4 regions of the Rahnella sp. AN3-3W3 genome follow, and region 1 is predicted to be linked to each of the others. Evidence: predicted binding sites of a transcription regulator. Region 1 holds the regulator's gene; each other region holds the start of a gene.

The links. The regulator sigma-54, encoded in region 1, starts transcription at its own class of promoters, with help from an activator protein. The targets are predictions, from matches to a motif close to GTTGGCACANNTTTCGCTNT.
Region 2: a site for sigma-54 is predicted at 1,963-1,982, ahead of UC15_RS20970 (branched-chain amino acid ABC transporter substrate-binding protein). Genes of this name have one in related genera too.
Region 3: a site for sigma-54 is predicted at 2,880-2,899, ahead of glnK (P-II family nitrogen regulator). Genes of this name have one in related genera too.
Region 4: a site for sigma-54 is predicted at 3,391-3,410, ahead of UC15_RS20645 (gamma-glutamyltransferase family protein). Genes of this name have one in related genera too.

Annotation. Positions count from the first base shown of each region.
Region 1 is NZ_JYDG01000029.1:10,003-15,112, forward strand. It holds gene npr (PTS phosphocarrier protein NPr) at 1-104, opposite strand, end outside; gene rapZ (RNase adapter RapZ) at 101-955, opposite strand; gene ptsN (PTS IIA-like nitrogen regulatory protein PtsN) at 1,023-1,505, opposite strand; gene hpf (ribosome hibernation promoting factor) at 1,604-1,891, opposite strand; gene rpoN (RNA polymerase factor sigma-54) at 1,915-3,348, opposite strand; gene lptB (LPS export ABC transporter ATP-binding protein) at 3,451-4,176, opposite strand; gene lptA (lipopolysaccharide ABC transporter substrate-binding protein LptA) at 4,182-4,739, opposite strand; gene lptC (LPS export ABC transporter periplasmic protein LptC) at 4,717-5,110, opposite strand, start outside.
Region 2 is NZ_JYDG01000093.1:23,490-28,599, reverse strand. It holds gene UC15_RS20980 (methyl-accepting chemotaxis protein) at 1-1,352, shown strand, start outside; gene UC15_RS20975 (YgdI/YgdR family lipoprotein) at 1,480-1,695, opposite strand; gene UC15_RS20970 (branched-chain amino acid ABC transporter substrate-binding protein) at 2,151-3,275, shown strand; gene UC15_RS20965 (branched-chain amino acid ABC transporter permease LivH) at 3,356-4,270, shown strand; partial or broken gene livM (high-affinity branched-chain amino acid ABC transporter permease LivM) at 4,281-5,110, shown strand, end outside.
Region 3 is NZ_JYDG01000013.1:68,948-74,057, reverse strand. It holds gene tesB (acyl-CoA thioesterase II) at 87-953, shown strand; gene amtB (ammonium transporter AmtB) at 1,105-2,394, opposite strand; gene glnK (P-II family nitrogen regulator) at 2,480-2,818, opposite strand; gene UC15_RS05610 (SmdB family multidrug efflux ABC transporter permease/ATP-binding protein) at 3,160-4,959, opposite strand; gene UC15_RS05605 (SmdA family multidrug ABC transporter permease/ATP-binding protein) at 4,952-5,110, opposite strand, start outside.
Region 4 is NZ_JYDG01000090.1:24,690-29,799, reverse strand. It holds gene hpxZ (oxalurate catabolism protein HpxZ) at 1-29, opposite strand, end outside; gene UC15_RS20655 (AtzE family amidohydrolase) at 82-1,485, opposite strand; gene hpxX (oxalurate catabolism protein HpxX) at 1,500-1,694, opposite strand; gene UC15_RS20645 (gamma-glutamyltransferase family protein) at 1,731-3,317, opposite strand; gene UC15_RS20640 (MurR/RpiR family transcriptional regulator) at 3,518-4,357, shown strand; gene UC15_RS20635 (transporter substrate-binding domain-containing protein) at 4,616-5,110, shown strand, end outside.

The DNA.
Region 1 (5,110 bases):
ATCACTTCTGATTCAAAGCTCTGCACCAGTTCAAATAACTTCATCGCCGGACGGGCATGCATCCCTAACCGGTTTTTGATTTCTACCGTTTGTTTTACCGTCATGATTTACGTTTTTCCAGCGTGCGATGGCGGGATTGCACGTTCTTCCCGCGGGAACGGAAATAGTCGGCCAGTTGCTCTGCGATATACACCGAACGGTGCTTACCGCCGGTACAACCAATGGCGACGGTCAGATAGCTGCGGTTGTTGGTTTCCAGCATCGGCAGCCATTGTTCAAGGTAGCTGCGGGTCTGGTAGATAAAGTTGTGCACTTCGGTATGACGGTCGAGGAACGCCGCCACCGGTTTGTCTAGGCCGGTCATCGGACGTAGTTTCGGATCCCAGTGCGGGTTCGGCAGGAAGCGTACATCGAATACGTAATCAGCATCAATCGGAATGCCGTGTTTGAAACCAAAGGATTCGAAGACCATCGTCAGTTCACGTTCGCGTTTACCCAGCAGGCGGGTACGCAGCATTTCTGCCAGTTCGTGAACGGACATTTCGGACGTGTCGATGATGAGATCAGCAGACGAACGCAGAGGCTCGAGCAGATCGGCTTCTTCATCAATGGCACTTTCGAGGGAGAGATTTTTGCTGGAAAGCGGGTGCAGACGACGGGTGTCGCTGTAGCGGCGGATCAGCGTGTTGCGGTCGGCGTCAAGGAACAACAGCTGCGGTGAGAAGCTCTCCGGCAGTTGTGACATCGCGTACTCATAAACTTCCGGGGTTTCCGGCATGTTACGCACGTCAATGCTGACGGCCGCTGACGTATTACGTTCAACGAGGGTCTGGGCAAGCTGCGGCAATAACACCACCGGCAGGTTATCCACACAGTAAAAACCCATGTCTTCCAATGCCCGTAGGGCAACCGATTTCCCGGAACCGGAACGGCCGCTGACAATCATCAGCACCATGGTGTCACTCCCCTGGCATTCAGTGTTCAGAATTCATTTTCCCGGCACCGTACCGGGAATCAGCAATTTAATCGTTTTCAGTCATTATCTGGAACAGTTCTTCATCGCTCTGCGCACCACGAAGGCGGCGACACACTGTTTTATCAGCTAATTTCTTAGCCACCAAAGATAATGTATGTAAATGGGTTTTACATTGATCTGCCGGTACCAGCAAGGCAAAAAGTAAGTCTACCGGCTGATTATCGATGGCATCAAAAGCGATCGGTTGTTCCAGCTGAATGAACACGCCGACGGCACGTAACGTATCTTCTTCCAGCTTACCGTGCGGGATGGCGATCCCGGCACCGATCCCGGTGCTGCCCATACGTTCACGGGTCAAAATAGCGTCGAAAATCACCTGTGGCGACAAATTAAGTTGTCTGGCTGCCAGTTCGCTGATGATTTCCAGTGCGCGTTTTTTGCTGGCGCAATGAACGCCGCTTTTGGTGCATTCGGCATTAAGCACCGACGTTAATTGCATTGCTATATCGTTGATCATGTCATCTTTCACTTTTGCGCTGTTTCACCCTTAAAGCTATATCGGCTCGTTTCCCGAAGGTCACAAGCCGATGCCCGAAGGTTTGTAGCACAGGGTTGGCTACATGAATGTCAGTGCTGTTTCAGTTTGTCTTTATGTTTATTCAGCTGGCGGGCCAGTTTATCAACCAGTCCGTCAATCGCTGCGTACATATCCTGATGTTCCGAGGTGGCATGTAACTCGCCTCCATTCACATGCAAAGTCGCTTCGGCAACTTTTTGCACCTTTTCCACGCTCAACACCACATACACCTGATTAATCCTGTCGAAATACTGCTCAAGCTTGGCCAGCTTCGACGTGATGAACTCTCTCAGGGGATCCGTGATCTCAATGTGATGTCCGGTAATGTTGAGCTGCATAATGTCTTCCTTCTCTGTTGAGGTCAAACTAACTGTTTACGTTGGTTTGAGGGCGGGATGGACAAAGACTCTCGGTATTTGGCGACGGTTCGTCGTGCAACCATAATTCCCTGATCGGAAAGCAGGGTCGCTAACTTACTGTCACTGAGCGGTTTTACAGGATTCTCCGCTGCGATTAATTTCTTCACCAGCGCCCGGATGGCGGTTGACGATGCCTCGCCGCCGCTGTCTGTACTGACATGGCTGGAAAAGAAATACTTCAGTTCGAAAATGCCACGCGGGCTGTGCAGAAACTTCTGCGTCGTGACGCGTGAAATCGTCGATTCGTGCATTTCTACGGCGCTGGCGATATCAGCCAGCACCATAGGTTTCATAAATTCTTCACCCAGTTCAAAGAACGCCTGCTGCTGCTCAACGATACAGCGCGTGACTTTCAACAGCGTGTCGTTACGGCTTTCCAGGCTTTTGATTAACCATTTGGCTTCCTGCAGGTTGCTGCGGATAAACTGCCCGTCGCTGTCGCTGCGTGCGGAATTCCCCATCGCGGCGTACTGCTGGTTAATCTTCAGACGCGGAATGCTGTCCGAATTGAGTTCAACCGTCCAGACTCCTGACACTTTGCGCACCAGCACATCCGGGATCACGTATTCGGATTCGCCGGTATTGATCGACTGGCCCGGACGCGGATCAAGAGACTGGATCAGGAGCATCGCTCCTTTCAGTGTATCTTCTTTTAACCGGGTTGATCGCATAAGTGCGCGGAAATCATGGTTCGCCAGCAAATCCAGATGTTCGCTGATGATAAGACGGGCTTCGGTGATGAAAGGCGTGTCGGTCACATACTGGGAAAGCTGGATCAGCAGGCAGTCGCGCAGGTCGCGCGCGGCCACGCCGACCGGGTCAAAACGCTGTACGCGTTTGAGCACGGCTTCCACTTCGTCCATCGTGACGTTTTCATCCCCGATGCTTTCCAGAATGTCGTCAAGAGAAACGGTGAGGTAACCGGTGTCATCGACCGCATCGACAATGGACGTCGCAATCGCCGCATCAGTATCTGAGAACGGCGTCAGCTCGACCTGCCACATCAGGTAATCCTGAAGGGTCTGGGTGGTTTCACCCTGATAAATCGGCAGCTCGTCGTCGCTGTAATCATTACCGGTGCCGGAAGGCGTGCCCGCGGTATAGATTTCATCCCAGGTCGCATCCAGCGGCAGCTCTTCGGGCATGTCTTTTTGCTCGAGTGCTTCGCGGGTATCTAACCCTTCGCTGTCGGTGGCTTCTACCGAGTCGATTTCTTCATGAAGGTCGGTTTGTTCCAGCAGAGGGTTGCTCTCCAGCGCGAGTTGGATCTCCTGTTGGAGCTCAAGCGTGGACAATTGCAACAGGCGGATGGCCTGTTGTAACTGTGGAGTCATTGCCAGTTGTTGGCTGAATCTGAGTTGCAAACCTTGCTTCATATCTTGGCTTTATTTCCGTTGATGAGTGAAAACGGCAACACTTCTGTCAGAGACGGCCTGTTTCATTTTAAGGCGAAACAGGCACGGTTCCGGCGGCACAGATCACAGACGGAATTCTTCACCAAGATAAACGCGTTTAACTTGTTCATCAGCAAGAATATCGGCTGGCGTGCCGTGGGCGATTAACTTGCCCTGACTGACGATGTAAGCGCGTTCACACACGTCGAGCGTTTCGCGAACGTTATGGTCGGTGATCAGTACGCCGAGGCCACTGTCACGCAAATGCTCAATGATTTTTTTGATGTCGATAACTGAAATCGGGTCAACACCGGCGAACGGTTCATCCAGCAGAATGAATTTAGGGTTCGCCGCCAGCGCGCGGGCGATTTCAACACGACGGCGTTCACCACCGGACAGTGACTGACCGAGGTTATCGCGCAAATGAGAAATATGGAACTCTTCCATCAGTTCATTGGCGCGATCGTTACGCTGTTCTTTGTTCAGATCGTCGCGGATCTGCAACACGGCCATCAGGTTATCAAACACGCTGAGGCGGCGGAAAATGGACGCTTCCTGAGGAAGATAGCCAATACCGCGACGGGCGCGGGTATGCAATGGCAACAAGCTGATGTCTTCGTCATCGACGATAATACGGCCTGCATCACGCTGCACGATGCCAACGACCATGTAGAAGGTCGTGGTTTTACCGGCACCGTTTGGCCCTAATAACCCGACGATTTCGCCGGAGTTGACCATCAGGCTGACATCTTCAACGACCTTGCGGCCTTTGTAGGCTTTTGCCAGATTCTCTGCGATTAATTTAGCCATAAAAATCAGTTACTCTTTTTGGTCGGCTGGCCCGCCGCTGCAGGTGTTTTCTGTTGCAGCTGCGAAGGAACCAGAACGGTCGTCACACGGTTGCCTTTATCACTGAAGGCTTCCATTTGCTGTTTCTGCACCAAATACGTAATACGGTCGCCTTTCACGTTGCTGTCGAGCTGTTCAAGGTAAGCGTTACCGGTTAGGGTCACCAGATCGTTTTCCACTTCATAGCGGACTTTCTGCGCATGGCCTTTTACCGGCTTGCCGTTGTCCTGCATCTGATAGAAGGTCACCGGGTTACCGTAACCTTCAACCACTTCTTTGCCGGAAACGCCTTGCGGGCGGATGACGACAACTTTGTCCGCTTTAACCTGGATCGTGCCCTGGTTTACCACCACATTACCGGTAAAGGTCGCGGTATTGGTGTTCACGTCCAGCGCCTGATTAGCCGAATCAATGGTAATCGGTTTGGTCGTGTCATCTTTCAGGGCGAATGCCGGAACGCTGACGGCTAACAATGAGCTGACGATCAGGAGATTACGGATTTTATTTTTTGCTTTGAATTTCATAAGAGGTCGTTACCTTTTCGATCAGCTCTGCTGTTTTATCACGCAGATTACCACGCATTTTCATGCCGTTAGATGTAAAACCTGTGCCATAAAGCGTTACTTCATCATCTGAGGCAACGTCCTGTGTCGTCAGGTTAACCCGTGCATTGTCCGTTTTGATTCTTTGCAACTGAGAAGTCTCAGGTGTCAGGCTGTCTGCCTGCACATGCCCGTAAAGATACAGCATTTTATCCTGAGTCAGCTTGGCCTTGTCAGAATGCAGCACCCACGTCGGGACTTTGTTTTTGTCGTACATGGTCGCTACCGGATTGGTAAACCATGTCACCTGATCAGTGGTGTAATATTTCACCTGATCTGAAACCAGTTTATAC
Region 2 (5,110 bases), on a different contig from region 1:
CACGCGCTGTCACTGCAACAGCATTAGCTGATATCGTCCGTCACATCGACGGTGTGGCGACGCGTGTGAAACTTCTCCAGTTTGAGAATACTGATGAGTCACTTAACGCTTTAACAGGCTTTATGGTTGAATCGATTCAGCAAATGAACGCCGTCAAATCCCAGCTAAATCCGGCGGATGTCAGCGCACTTGAAGACGTTGAACGCTCGGTCTCGGCTAAAAAGGAGAGTGCCAGTGATTACCTGCGTTCCTATATTGATGAGCAGGAAGCGACTCAGCTGCTTGCAAAAGCAGGCGGCAAGCTGACGACCCTGAGTGACAATATCTTTGAATCGGAACTGAGTGCGGCTCATGACGATATCAGAAAGGCAGTGATATGGATGGCTTCACTTTTGGGGGCCGCCGTCTTGTTAAGTATTGGCATAGCGCTGATCATCTCCCGCCAGATTGTGAAGCCTCTGGCTGACACGCTTGAGGTTGCGCGACAGATAGCGCGCGGTGATTTAAGAGCTCATCTCAATACCACGCGTCGTGATGAACTGGGCGAACTGATGCAAGCTGTAGATGAGATGAACACCGATCTTCGCCGTATCATCGGTGATATTCGTGCCGGCGTGACGCAGGTGAGCCATGCCTCCGCAGAAATTGCGGCAGGAAATAATGATTTATCCGCACGTACTGAAGAACAGGCGGCTGCGCTTGAAGAAACGGCGGCCAGCATGGAGCAGTTAACGGCGACGGTTAAACAGAACGTAGACAATATTCATCACACCAGCCAACTGGCGGGCAGTACTTCGGAAACGGCGAACAAAGGCGGGCAACTGGTCTCTCATGTGGTGAAAACGATGAATGAAATCACGGCGAGCTCAGCAAAAATTGCTGACATTACAACGGTAATTAACAGCATCGCTTTTCAGACCAATATTCTGGCTCTCAATGCGGCCGTTGAAGCGGCGCGTGCAGGAGAACAGGGGCGGGGATTTGCTGTGGTGGCAAGTGAAGTGAGAAGTCTGGCGCAGCGCAGCGCTCAGGCTGCAAAAGAGATAGAAGGTTTAATTGGTGAATCGGTAGAGCGAATTAATGCAGGGTCAGAGCTGGTAGAACAGGCGGGAACCACCATGCATGACATTGTGACTAAAGTGGCTAACGTTACCGAAATACTTAATGAAATTACTCAGGCATCGGATGAACAGAACAGGGGAATATCTCAGGTAGGGCAAGCCATAGTGGAAATGGACAGCGTGACTCAACAAAACGCGGCCCTGGTTGAAGAGTCTTCTGCTGCTGCTAATGCGCTGCGGGATCAGGCACAAAATCTGGCTTCGTCTGTTTCGCGTTTTATTACTGAGTAATTTTATCCTCAAAACAGTCGTGATATTACGTGCCGTTCCGGCACCGGATAGCATGACTGTTTTATTCAGCCCGCCGTGTAATTCATCGGTCGGGCTTTCAGATAAATGCAATTGCTGTCCGTCACGCCTACTTCTTCACAATGCCCGCAATATCATTGGTGTTCATCAGGTGATAATCGCCGTTCATGTCGGTGTAGCTGGTCATACCGGTATCGCGGTCGCGCTCAGGTTCGCCGTGGGCGAAAAGCTGATCGCCGGCTTTGGTGTTGATCACATAATCACTGGCACAGCCCGATAATCCCATGGCCAGCACAATTGCCGTCAGGCAGGATAATTTCTTCATTGTTCAGTAGCTTCCTGTTGCAATCATCTGCCCGCATTACAAAACAACCCGCCGAAAGAAGCAAAGAAAAAATATATCAACGGATTAGCCGTGGGGCACTTAACGTTACATTTTGGTGCAGGGCGTTCCGGTATCGTTATTTTCCTATTCTTTTCAGCACCAGTGCGGTGCGATGTGATCCCGTCGTTGTTTCTGCGAGTTCCCCGCAACGCCTGACAGGCGCTATCTATACTCACATAACCGTAACATTCACAGACCTCGGGTAACACTGGCAGATATTTTGCTTAAGTTTCTTACCTTTGATGTTGTCCGCCAGCGGTGGACAAACGGGTTCTCCCCTCCATTGGCTTGTGCTTTAAATTTCAGATTTTCAGATTACGACTTTGCGTTGGTGTTTTTGCTGCATGCGTTGCCCATAACCCGTTTGCATAAACTCAGTCCTAAGGATCATGATGATGTCGATGAAATTTATGAAAAGTCCTCTCTCTCTTTTACTGGCTGGTTGTCTGGTCACGGCCTTCTCCGCGCGTGCGGATATTGTGATTGGGGTTGCCGGTCCGTTCACCGGTCCGAATGCCACTTATGGTGATCAGTACTGGCATGGGGCGACTCAGGCCGCCGAAGACATTAATGCCGCAGGCGGGATCAACGGCGAGAAAATCAAACTGGTTCAGGGCGATGATGCCTGCGAGCCCAAACAAGCGGTCGCGGTGGCTAACCGGCTGGTAGATCAGGATAAAGTGCAGGCAGTGGTCGGACATTTCTGTTCATCCTCTACCATGCCTGCGTCTGAGGTGTATAACGACGCCGGGATTATCGCCATCACGCCGGGCTCAACTAACCCGCAGATCACTGAACGCGGCATGAGCGATATGTTCCGTATGTGTGGGCGCGATGATCAGCAGGGGCTGGTGGCCAGCGATTACATCATCGACAAGCTGAAAGCCAAAAAAGTGGTCATCATTCACGACAAAGATACCTACGGACAGGGGCTGGCGGATGCCACCAAAGCAGCGCTTAACAAACGCGACGTGAAAGAAGTGATGTATGAAGGACTGTCGCGTGGTGAAAAAGACTTTAATGCGCTGGTTACCAAAATCAGTGCGCAGAAACCAGATGTGGTGTTCTTTGGCGGCTGCCATCCGGAAGCCGGTCCGCTAGTTCGCCAGATGCGTGAGCAGGGCGTTCAGGCGACGTTCTTCTCCGGTGACTGTATCGTCAACGAAGAAATGGTCACCGCTGCCGGTGGTCCGCAATACACCAATGGCATTCTGATGACCTTCGGCAAAGACCCGCGTCTGATCCCGGACGGCAAAGCCGTCATCGATAAATTCCGCGCTAATAAATTCGAGCCGGAAGGTTACACCCTCTATTCCTACGCCTCTGTACAGGCCATTGCCGCCGCCTTCAAAGCCACCGGCGGCAGCGATTCCGCCAAAGCCAGCGCCTGGCTTAAAGCCAACAGTGTCGATACCGTCATGGGCAAAAAAGCCTGGGACAGCAAAGGCGACCTGAAAGTCTCCGATTACGTGGTTTATAAGTGGGATGACAAAGGCAAATATCAGGAAGTTAAGGAATAAAGCATTTTGATTTGCCAGTTCTAATCTGTGTCAGACCGCGCCCTTAGCCAGGCGCGGTCACAAAAAGAGACTGCGTATTTATGGATTCATTCTTCCTGCAACAACTGTTTAATGGCATTACGCTCGGTGCTGTCTACGGTCTCATCGCCATCGGCTACACCATGGTTTACGGCATCATCGGCATGATCAACTTTGCTCACGGCGAAGTGTATATGATTTCGGCTTACCTCTGCGCTATCGCGCTGGCGCTGCTTTCCTTCTTCGGGCTGCACTCTTTTCCGCTACTGATCCTCGGCACACTGGTGTTCACCATCGTGGTGACCGGCGTTTACGGCTGGGCGATTGAGCGCATTGCCTACAAACCTCTGCGAAATTCCACGCGCCTTGCACCGCTGATTTCTGCTATCGGCATGTCGCTGATTTTGCAGAACTACGCACAAATCAGTCAGGGACCGCGACAGCAGGGCATTCCTACGATGTTTGATGGCGCGCTGCGTTTTCATATCGGAGACAGCTTTGTCCAGATGACCTACACCAAACTGTTCATTCTGGTGGCGTCTCTTGTCGGCATGTTGGTTTTGTCGTGGATTATCAGCAACACCAAACTCGGTCGAATGTGTCGTGCGGTACAGCAGGACAGAAAAATGGCCTCAATTCTCGGCATCAACACCGACCGAATTATCTCGCTGGTCTTTATGATCGGCGCGGCGATGGCGGGGCTGGCAGGCGTACTGGTCACCATGAACTACGGCACTTTTGATTTCTATGCCGGATTTATCATCGGCATCAAAGCCTTTACCGCAGCGGTGCTCGGCGGGATCGGATCGTTACAGGGCGCGATGCTCGGCGGCCTGATACTGGGTATCGCTGAAGCGCAGTTCTCGGGCATGGTGAATTCCGATTACAAAGACGTGTTCTCTTTTGGATTGCTGGTGGTGATCCTTATTTTCCGCCCTCAGGGCCTGCTGGGCCGTCCGGTCGTGACGAAAGTGTGAGGGAAATAAAATGACGACACAAACTGCTGTGAGCGGCGGATTTTCGCTTAAACGCTGCCTGCTGGATGCCATTTTCGCCGGACTGGTGGCGTTGATTATTTTCGGACCTGTGGTCGGCGTGGTGCTGGACGGCTATAGCTTTAACTTTCATTCCCAGCGTCTGATCTGGATTATCGCCGCTGTCATGCTCGGACGTTTTTTTGCTTAGCGCTTTTCTGGAAACCGCAGCCGGACAGAAAACGCGTGCGCGCTTCGAATCCGACAGCGCGGGTGTATACGTCCGTCCGCCGGATCACAAAAGCAACCTGCGCTGGATATTGCCCCTGCTGATTGTGCTGGCGATTTTCTTCCCGTTTGTTGCCACTAAATACATTCTGACCGTCGCTATTCTGGGGCTGATCTACGTGCTGCTTGGCCTCGGGCTGAATATCGTGGTCGGTCTGGCGGGGCTACTGGATCTGGGATACGTGGCCTTTTATGCCATTGGCGCCTACGGGCTGGCGCTGGGATATCAGTATCTCGGCCTGGGATTCTGGTCGATGCTGCCGCTGGCCGCCGTGATGGCCGCACTGGCCGGGGCTTTGCTGGGCTTTCCGGTGCTGCGTATGCATGGCGATTATCTGGCGATTGTGACGCTCGGCTTCGGCGAAATCATCCGTCTTGTGCTGACTAACTGGTTGTCCTTCACCGGCGGCCCGAATGGCGTTTCCGCGCCACCTCCGACGTTTTTCGGTCTGGAGTTTGGCCGACGGGCGAAAGAGGGCGGCGTGCCGTTCCACGAGTTTTTCCATCTCACCTATAACCCGAATATGAAATTTATTTTCATCTATGCGGTGCTGG
Region 3 (5,110 bases), on a different contig from region 1:
CAGCGAAGGTGTATTTCAGAACATTCCTGCCTGCGGTATCCCGAACAACTTAGGTCACTATCACCGGTAACTTTCATGAGGCCACTATGAGTCAGGCATTAAAAAATCTGCTGGATCTGTTAGATCTGGAAAAAATCGAAGAAGGACTGTTTCGTGGTCAAAGTGAAGATCTGGGTTTGCGTCAGGTCTTTGGTGGTCAGGTTGTCGGTCAGGCGCTGTACGCCGCCAAACAAACCGTGCCCGTCGATCGCGGTATTCACTCTTTTCATAGCTACTTTCTGCGTCCCGGTGACAGCAGCAAACCCATCATTTATGACTTGGAAATTCTGCGAGACGGCAACAGTTTTAGCGCACGACGCGTAAAAGCCGTTCAGCATGGCAAACCGATTTTTTATATGACCGCGTCGTTCCAGAGCCAGGAAACCGGCTTCGAACATCAGAACACCATGCCTGATGTCCCGGCACCAGAAACGCTGGTTTCAGAATCAGATATTGCCAAAAATCTGGCGCATCTGATCCCTGAAAAATTCCGCGAAAAATTCATTGGTCACAAGCCGATTGAAATGCGTCCGGTGAAATTCCATAACCCGTTGAAGGGAAGTGTAGAAGAACCTCACCGCGCGGTCTGGTTCAGGGCTAACGGAGAAATGCCGGATGATTTGCGCATCCATCAGTATCTGCTGGGTTATGCCTCGGACTTCAATTTCCTGCCGACTGCATTGCAACCGCACGGTATCGGGTTCCTTGAGCCGGGAATGCAGGTCGCGACCATCGACCATTCGATGTGGTTCCACCGCCCTTTCCGTATGGATGACTGGCTGCTATACGCCGTTGAAAGCACATCTGCGTCGGGCGCTCGTGGTTTTGTACGCGGACAATTTTATACCCGTGATGGCGTGCTGGTTGCCTCTACGGTACAGGAAGGCGTGATCCGCCAGCGGACGCCTGAATAAACATTATCCGATCACGGTTGGCAAAAACTGTGCATTAAAAAGGGGCGATATCGTTATCGCCCCTTTTGCATATCATCATTATTTTGTTGTTTTGTACTGCTTAATGAGAGAGTTAGCGCACTACTTTCTCTGAAATCCTGTTACTGAGCCATTACTGGTTATAGGCGTTTTCGCCGTGGCTGTTCACATCCAGACCTTCACGTTCCTGCTCTTCAGGAACACGCAGGCCTACAATCATGTCAGCCACTTTGTAACCGATGAAGGCCACAACACCAGACCACACCAGTGTGACGCAAACGCTGAAGAACTGAACCCAAACCTGATGGCCCATGGTCACGCCTTCTGCGTAACCCACGCCGCCCAGAGAGCTGGAAGTGAATACGCCGGTCAGCAGGCAACCTACGATACCGCAGACGCCGTGAACACCGAACACGTCACAGGTATCATCAACGCGCAGCCATTTCTTCAGGGTAACGACACCCCACAGGCCAGTCACACCGCCGACCAGACCGATGATCAACGCACCGCCCACGCCGACCGTACCACACGCCGGAGTGATGGCAACCAGACCTGCGATAGCGCCGGAGCTTGCGCCCAGCAGAGAAGGCTTGCCGCGAACCATCCACTCAACCAGAGTCCAGGACAGGATTGCGCCAGCCGTTGCAATCACGGTATTCAGGAACGCCAGCGCGGCAATGGAACTTGCTGCACTTGCAGAGCCGGCGTTAAAGCCGAACCAGCCGACATACAGGATTGCAGCGCCAGTGAACACCATTGGCAGATTGTGAGGTTTGAACGCTTCTTTACCGAAACCGGCACGTTTGCCCAGCAGATAAGCACCGACCAGACCCGCGATAGCGGCGTTGATGTGAACAACAGTACCGCCGGCGAAGTCCAGCGCGCCATCAGCAGCCAGGAAACCGCCCGCCCATACCATGTGTGCCATTGGAATGTAGGAGAAGGTCAGCCAGATCACGGTGAAAATCAGCACCGCAGAGAAACGCACACGTTCAGCGATACCACCGACGATCAGTGCCACGGTGATACAGGCGAATGAACACTGGAATGCCACATGGATCATCTGAGAGAAGGTGCCGGTAACAGAATCCAGGCCAATGCCTTTCATCATTACGTTGCCGAAACCACCGAAGAAGGCGTTACCTTCGCTGAATGCCAGACTGTAACCGTAAAGGATCCACAAGACGCAGACCAATGCGAAGGTCACAATAACCTGAGTCAGCATGGATAAAACGTTTTTGGAACGCAGTAAACCGCCGTAGAACAACGCTACGCCAGGTACGGTCATAAACAATACCAGCGCAGTACAAATCATCATAAAGGCGTTATCAGCGCCGTTGGCGGCGGCTGGTGCCGCGGCCATGGCAAGCGAAGGCAATAATGCCACAGCGCCCAGCCCCATCATGGATAAAAGTTTTTTCATTATTAACCCACCCCTGTTTCTCAAAACTGTTTTTTCTAATCTGATTTATCTCAAACCGACTGGCATGAGAGATAAAAACCGGAAATTACAGTGCTGCTTCGTCGGTTTCACCAGTACGAATACGGATAACACGTTGCAATTCAGCAACGAAAATTTTGCCATCACCGATCTTGCCGGTGTAGGCCGCTTTGCTGATCACGTCGATCACTTCATCGAGCTGATCGTCAGCGATAGCAATGTCGATTTTTACTTTTGGAAGGAAGTTCACACTGTATTCCGCGCCACGGTAAAGTTCGGCATGACCTTTCTGACGGCCAAAACCTTTAACTTCCGTTACGGTCAGCCCCTGAATTCCAACAGCAGACAGCGCTTCACGCACATCTTCCAGCTTAAAAGGTTTGATCACCACAGTAACCAGCTTCATTGTGCCACTCCTCGAATTAAGGGCTTACCGCGAGAGGATTCGCGCCCGATACGCAAGGGATAAAGCAAAGGGTGTGCCAGAGTTGAAACTGATGAAAGATTCCTGCAATTCCCGCGCAAACCGGCATTTTCAGAATAATCGTGACCGGGCGCACAGTTGTTTCGCCACACAGCACACTGCTGAGTACGCACCATTTAAGTGCTCATCGCTGCTTTATAGTGCAATGTGTAAACCGCAGGTATTTTGCCTGCATGAATACGGTGCGCGGGATGGAATGGCGGGAGGATAAGACGTTGAGGAGAGAATGCTGGCGTAACGAACGCGTTACGCCAGCTGACAGTTTATGCGTTTTCTGTGGAAGGAATTCCCGGCTCAGCTGACGCCAGTTCTTGCCCGGCAAGTTGCAACTGATACATCTGATAATACCGGCCTTTTTCTGCCAGCAGCTGTAAGTGGTTGCCCTGCTCAACGGCTTGCCCGCGGTGCAATACCAAAATATTATCTGCATCCACAATCGTCGACAGCCGGTGTGCAATTACAACCAGAGTTGTTTGCTGACGAATGGCACGTAAAGCACGCTGAATTGCCTGCTCGGTTCCTGAGTCGATATTGGCCGTTGCCTCGTCAAGGATCAGAATTTCTGGTGCCTGCACCAAAACGCGCGCCATCGCCAGCAATTGCTTCTGTCCGACAGAGAGATTATTACCCTGTTCGCCCAGACGCGTATTCAATCCTTCAGGCATTCCCCGTACCAGCGGAGAAAGCTGCACAATATCCAGTGCGTGCCAGACCTGAGCTTCATCAATATCGCGACCTAAAGTCACGTTAGAGAATACCGATTCCGCCAGCACCACCGGATCCTGCTGAACCATAGCAATTCCCTTTCGCAGACTGGAATGCGAGAGATCAGCAAGGTTACGCCCGTCGACGCGGATCTCACCTTTATTCAGCGGATAATAGCCCATCAGAAGATTCGCCAGCGTACTTTTGCCACTGCCTGTGTGCCCGACCAGCGCCACAAATCCACGTGAAGGGACATGCAGGGTAATATTCTCCAGCACCCATTTGTCCGGGCGGTAGGCAAAACTGACGTCGCGAATATCAATCTCGCCGCTGGTCAGCAACTTATCGTCCGGTCCGTACTGCTGCTGAGTCCGGTCCATCAAATCAAAGATACGTTCACCTGCGACTACAGCCTGCTGGAGAATGGATTGCTGCGACGTCAGCTCAATCAGAGGTTCGTTTAGACGCCCGAGGTAGTTAATGAAAGCATACAAAACCCCCACGCCAATCGAGCCTTCGGCACTGAAACCGAACAAGATTAACAAGCCGCATAAAATCAGGGATGAAAATAAGCTGAGTAATGGTCGCAGCAAAAATCCTTCCAGCCTGAGCGTCTGCATGCGGGCCATATAATGTGACTGACTGGCGCGGGACAGTCGTTCACCAAACCGTTTTTGCTGACGGAATTGCTGTATGACGTTCATGCCATTAATGACTTCGTTGAAGCCATCATTTATGTCCGCCAGATAAGCACGCACTTTACGAACGACAGGCGTACTGTAAATCTGGTAAAGCCCCATCACCACAAACACAGCCGGGAAGATGCAGATAGCCACCGAGGCAAGTCGCCAGTCAAGGGTGAACATCGCCACCAGCATTGCGCCAATCAGCGCAATGCTGCGCAAAACCGTCGATACAACAGTGACATAAAGGTCACGGATCACTTCAGTATCATTGGTCACACGCGAAATCAGTTGCCCGACCGGCTGGGTATCAAAGGCGCTCAAAGGCTGACGCAATGCCGCATCCATGACGTCGGTGCGCAGACGCTGAACCACGCCAACCGCAGCACGGTTAAACAGAAGTGCCTGAAAATAGTGCAAGCTTGCTGCCAGAAATTGCAGGAAGATGAAACTCAGCGCCAGCAAACTGACTTTCCCCCAGGGCATTTCACCTTTCGCCACATAGTGATCAATAAAGAAACTGATCAGGATCGGGCCGGTGACTTCCGCTGCGGCGGCAATCCACAGCATCAGCACCGCATAAGACAGAGGCTTACTGTATGGTTTGCCATATCCCAGAAGACGTTTAAGCGTAGGCCAGAGCTTCTGGATTTTACTCACTTTTTGTTCAGCCATGTTGTTCCGCCTCCTTTTCCGGCACATCATCCAGCGCAGCTTCAAGCTGCTGATAGCGGAACATATCGCGATACCAGCCCGGCTTCGCAGCCAGTTCGTCATGATCGCCGCGCTGTGAAATGCTTCCGTGACTGAACACCAGAATCTCACT
Region 4 (5,110 bases), on a different contig from region 1:
GCCGGGCGGTCGATATGTTCAGTTTTCATGATTCGTCTCTTTACTCTTTTACTTCACCCTGGAAAACGGAGATGCAGGTTTTTACGCGGGCATCACCGGAGAACTGCTGACGTTCACTATTCCCTGTAATTCCAGCGCCCGTGCAGCGCGCAGGCACAGGTCTTCGCGCCACGGCGGCGCAATCAGTTGTAATCCAATCGGCAGACCGGTTGATGTCGTGACCGGCACCGTGACCACCGGTAAACCGAGGAACGAAATCGGCTGCGTCAGCATGCCCATATTGGCACGGGTTGGCAGATCCTGACCGTTAATTCTGATTGTGTCCTGACCAATCAGTGTTGCCGGGCATGGCGTGGCAGGGGCGATCAGAATGTCCCAGTGATCGAACAGGGGCAAGATTTGTTCCTGAAAATGTTGACGAAAACGCTGTGCCTGGACGTACCACGCCGCCGGGATCATCGCGCCTGCCAGTAAACGCTCGCGGGATAATGGCTCAAACTGCTCCGGAATGCTGCGCAGTTTTGGCAAATACTGATTACCACCTTCAGAAGCACTGATGATAAACGCCGCTGAACGCGCCAGTTCGGCCTGCGGCATCACGACTTCTTCCTGTGCTTCCAGAGCCTGCGCAATCTGACGCACCGCCGCTTTAGCGTGATCGTCGCACCAGGTAGAAAAATATCCGCCCAGCACCGCGGTGCGCAAACCCTGCTGGCCGCGTCCGAGCTGCGAAAACGTCGCGGTAACGGGCTTATCTGCCTGGAAGTGATCCTGCGGATCCGTGCCCTGAATCGCGTCATAGACCTGCGACAGATCCTCGCTGCACCGCGCCATCGGACCGATGTGATCGAGGCTGGCGACAAACGGCTGGCTGCCGCGACGTGAAATTCGTCCGAAGGTCGGCTTCAGGCCGAGAATACCGCTCAATGAGGCCGGCACGCGGATCGAGCCGTTGGTGTCGCTGCCGAGTGTGAAATGCACCAGACCAGCAGCCACGGCGGCGGCGGAACCGCCGGAAGATCCTCCGGCGACACGCGCCAGATCCCGCGGATTACGGGTGGCACCGTAATGGCTGTTTTCAGTGGTGAAACCGTACGCGTAAGCATCCATATTCAGCATGCCGGAAAGCATCGCGCCTTGTGCTGCGAGGCGTGAAACTGTCCACGCATCGTGGCGTGCGGCAGCGTTGCTGCTGTTGAGGCTTGCGCCTGCCAGCGTTACTTCACCGGCCACATCCAGCAAGTTTTTCACCGCATAAGGGATGCCTGCCAGAGGCGGAAGTGCGGCACCGCTTGCGCGGGTTTTATCCACTTTTGCTGCTTCACTTAACATGCGTTCGCGGGTGATATGCGTATACGCGTTGATGACCGGATTAGCCTGTTCAATGGCGTCCAGCGTGGACGTCGCAATTTCTGTCGCTGAGATTTCGCCCTGCGCCATCGCCTGATGTAACTGACTGACAGTAAACCTATCAAACGATTTCATGCGCGATACACTCTTCATGCTCTGTACACCCCGGCAATTTCCAGTCGCGAATCGAGCGGTAAATCCATCAGCGGTTGTGCCATTTGCGCGATACGGCTGAACTGCACCAGCAATTCCTGACGACGGGTGTCGTCGAGTTCCAGCGCCAGCACGCTTTCCATCTGGCGGATATAAGCGGCCCAGTCGGTCGCTGCGGGGGTATTTTTCATGCTGCTTCCTTATCAATTTTCATGAGCGAACTCTGATCAAAATCCGGCGGCGCTGCCGTTGCTGCGCGGGTCGGAGGCACCTTCAAACATGCCGTTGGTATGGCGGACAATCGCACCGGCATGGCCGACGGCTTCGCTGAAATCCGGTAACAGTTCGACGTCGTGACCGCGCTGTCTCAGTCCGGCCTGCGTCGGATAGGCGAAACGGCCTTCCAGTTTAAGTGAATCCGAACTTTCTCCCCACGTCCGCCCCAGCAGCCAGCGCGGACCGCTGATCGCCTGCTGCAACGATTGCCCCTGCACCACATGGCGGATAAACACCGCGGCCTGGGTTTGCGGCTGACCGTCGCCGCCCATCGAACCGTAAACCATGGTGCGCCCGTCGTATAAACGTGCGGCGGCGGGGTTGAGGGTATGAAACGGTTGCTTGCCCGGTGCCAGCGCCAGTAAATGGCTGGCGTCGAGGCTGAAAGATGCGCCGCGGTTTTGCCACAACACGCCGCTGCCCGGCAGCACTACACCACTGCCGAACTCGTGATAAATACTCTGGATAAATGACACCGCCAGCCCGCTGCTGTCCATCACGCCCATCCAGACGGTATCGCCCGGACCTTTACCTTTGCCCCAGTCGGCGGCGCTGTGCGCTTTAATGCGGGTGGCGAGGGCATCGAGATACTGCGGATCCAGCAGACTCTGCGCGTCCTGCGTCATCATGCGCGGATCGGTGATAAAGCGGTCGCGCAGGCCGAACGCCAGTTTGGTGGCTTCGACAATGCTGTGGATCGTCGCGCTTTCATCCATGGTTTCCAGCGGCAGGCGGTCAGTCAGGCCGAGGATCGCCAGCGAAACCAGCCCCTGCGTCGGTGGCGTCAGGTTGTAGATTTCGCCTTTACTGTGTTTGAGGCGCAGCGGCACACGGCGCTGCGGCTTGTAAGCAGCAAGATCGGCGCGGGTGACCGGCATACCGAGCTTTTCCATGTCGGCGGCCATATTGTCGGCCAGCTCACCGCGATAGAAACTGTTCAGCCCGTCTTCGCACAACATCGATAACGTCTGCGCCAGCTGCGGCTGGGTGAAACGGTTCCCGGCGCGCGGCACGTCGCCGTTAGGCAGAAAAACATCGGCGAAGGTGCGGAAATCTTTCAGTTCATGTTGCTTGGCGCGGGTGGCGGCTTCCTGCGAAGCGGTCACCGGAATGCCGTCCGCAGCGTAACGGATGGCATCGCGCAGCAGGCGCGAAAGCGGTTTTTGCTCACCGCCGAATTCAGCCGATACATTCAACGCTTCCTGCCAGCCGCCGACGGTGCCTGCGACCGTCAGCGCCGCTTTCGGACCACGATGCGGAATGTGCGTTTCACCGGCGTAAAAATCGAGAGAGGCCAGCGAACCGGCGGCACCGCTGGCGTCGATCGCCACCGGATTGCCCTGCGGGGGCACAATCAGCCAGAAACCGTCGCCGCCCAGTCCGTTCATGTGCGGATAGACCACGGCAATGGTGGCGGCGGCCGCCACCATTGCCTCGATGGCATTGCCGCCTTCACGCAATACCGCAAGCGCACTCTGGCTCGCCAGATGATGAGGTGTAACCGCCATGCCCAGCGGTGCGCTGTTACTGTTAATCATGCGATGTCCTTTTTTGAAACGCTTTTTTTATGTTGCCCGCGCATGCAGGGATGAGGGCGTGCAGGGATTAAGTTAAGCAAGAGGTGTTCCACATCGGCAAAACCCTCAGACTTTCACTCATAATTTAGCTTGCATTGGCAAGCATAGTGCATGGTATGTTCCGCTGATTTACTGAAACATTGGTTACAAAAGGGACGGAGATGAAACAGATTGATGAACGTCTGCGTGACCATTACGCAGAACTCACGCCGCAGGAACAGCGGGTGGCCGACTTTATTTTTGCCAGCATTGATGACCTGATGAGCTACAACAGCGCAGAGCTGGCGCGGCTCAGCGGCGTGTCGAAAGCCACGGTCAGCCGCCTGTTTAAACGTCTTGGTTACCCGAGTTATCGCGATATGCGCGATGAAATGCGCACCCTGCGCCAGAGTGGCATGCCGCTGACCGACAGCCGTGACGCGGTGCAAGGTAACACCTTGTTATCACGGCACTATAAACAGGAAATGGCTAACCTGACGCAGTGGATTAATCAGATTGATGGCGCACAGTTTGGCGCGCTGATCACCGCCCTTAGTCAGGCGCGGCAGGTACGTCTGCTCGGTTTTCGTAACAGTTATCCGGTGGCGCTGCACCTGCGTCAGCAACTGATTCAGGTGCGTGCTGGCGTGATGATGATGCCGCAGCCGGGGCAGACGCTGGCGGAAGAACTGGTGGATCTCACCGCGCAGGACGTGGTGATTTTCGTTGCTTTCCGTCGCCGTCCCCGCATGGCGAAGGCGATTCTCACGCAATTACAGTCACTTGATGTGCCGGTTTTACTGATTTGCGAGCCGCAGGCGCAGACACTTATTCCGCTCGCCACCTGGCATCTGGCCGCGCCGCTCGACAGCGTGTCGGCGTTCGACAGTTATTCATCTGCCATGAGCCTGGCGAATTTACTTAGCAATGCGTTGTTGCACGACATGCTCGCGTCAGGCCGTCAGCGCATTCATCAGATAAGCGATTTGTATAACGATCTGGATGAGCTGGAGCAGCGCTGATTCCCGATTCAGGGACAAACTGAGCGCTTTTCTGGTGCTTTCGCACAATTACGGTGCATCAGAGTTTTCAACCTTTCTCACTTTTTGCCCTGATTCAGGGCAAAAAAATCCCTTCTCCCTTCTACTCTGAATGGCTAATTCCTTGTCATGTCGTGACTTTGCGCACATTTTTTCTGCCGGGTCATTTTTGGCACATTCGTTGCAAAGTTTTAAATATAAGAATCTATCGTTCCAAAAACTTTTCACCGGAGATAATCTATGAACATGAACAAACGGTTGTTGGCATGGGCAGGTGCGGCAATGTTGGTGCTTCAGGCATCGAATGTTATGGCCGATCAGTTGCAGGATATTCAGAAGCGTGGCGTGCTGCGCGTGGCTGTTCCGCAGGATTTCCCGCCGTTTGGTTCGGTGAGCAAGGATTTGCAGCCGGAAGGTTACGACATCGACATGGCGCATTATCTGGCCGATAAGATGAAACTTAAGTTGCAACTGGTGCCGGTCACCAGCGCCAACCGGGTGCCTTATCTGCAAACGGATAAAGTCGATCTGGTGATTTCCAGCCTCGGCAAAAACGCCGAGCGCGAAAAAGTCATCGACTTCAGCAACGCTTACGCGCCGTTCTTCCTCGGCGTGTTTGGTGCGCAGGGTGACAAACTGTCGGATCTGAAAGAACTGTCCGGCAAAACCATCGGCGTGACCCGTGGCGCGGTGGAAGATCTGGCGCTGACCGATGTGGCACCGAAGGATGCCAAA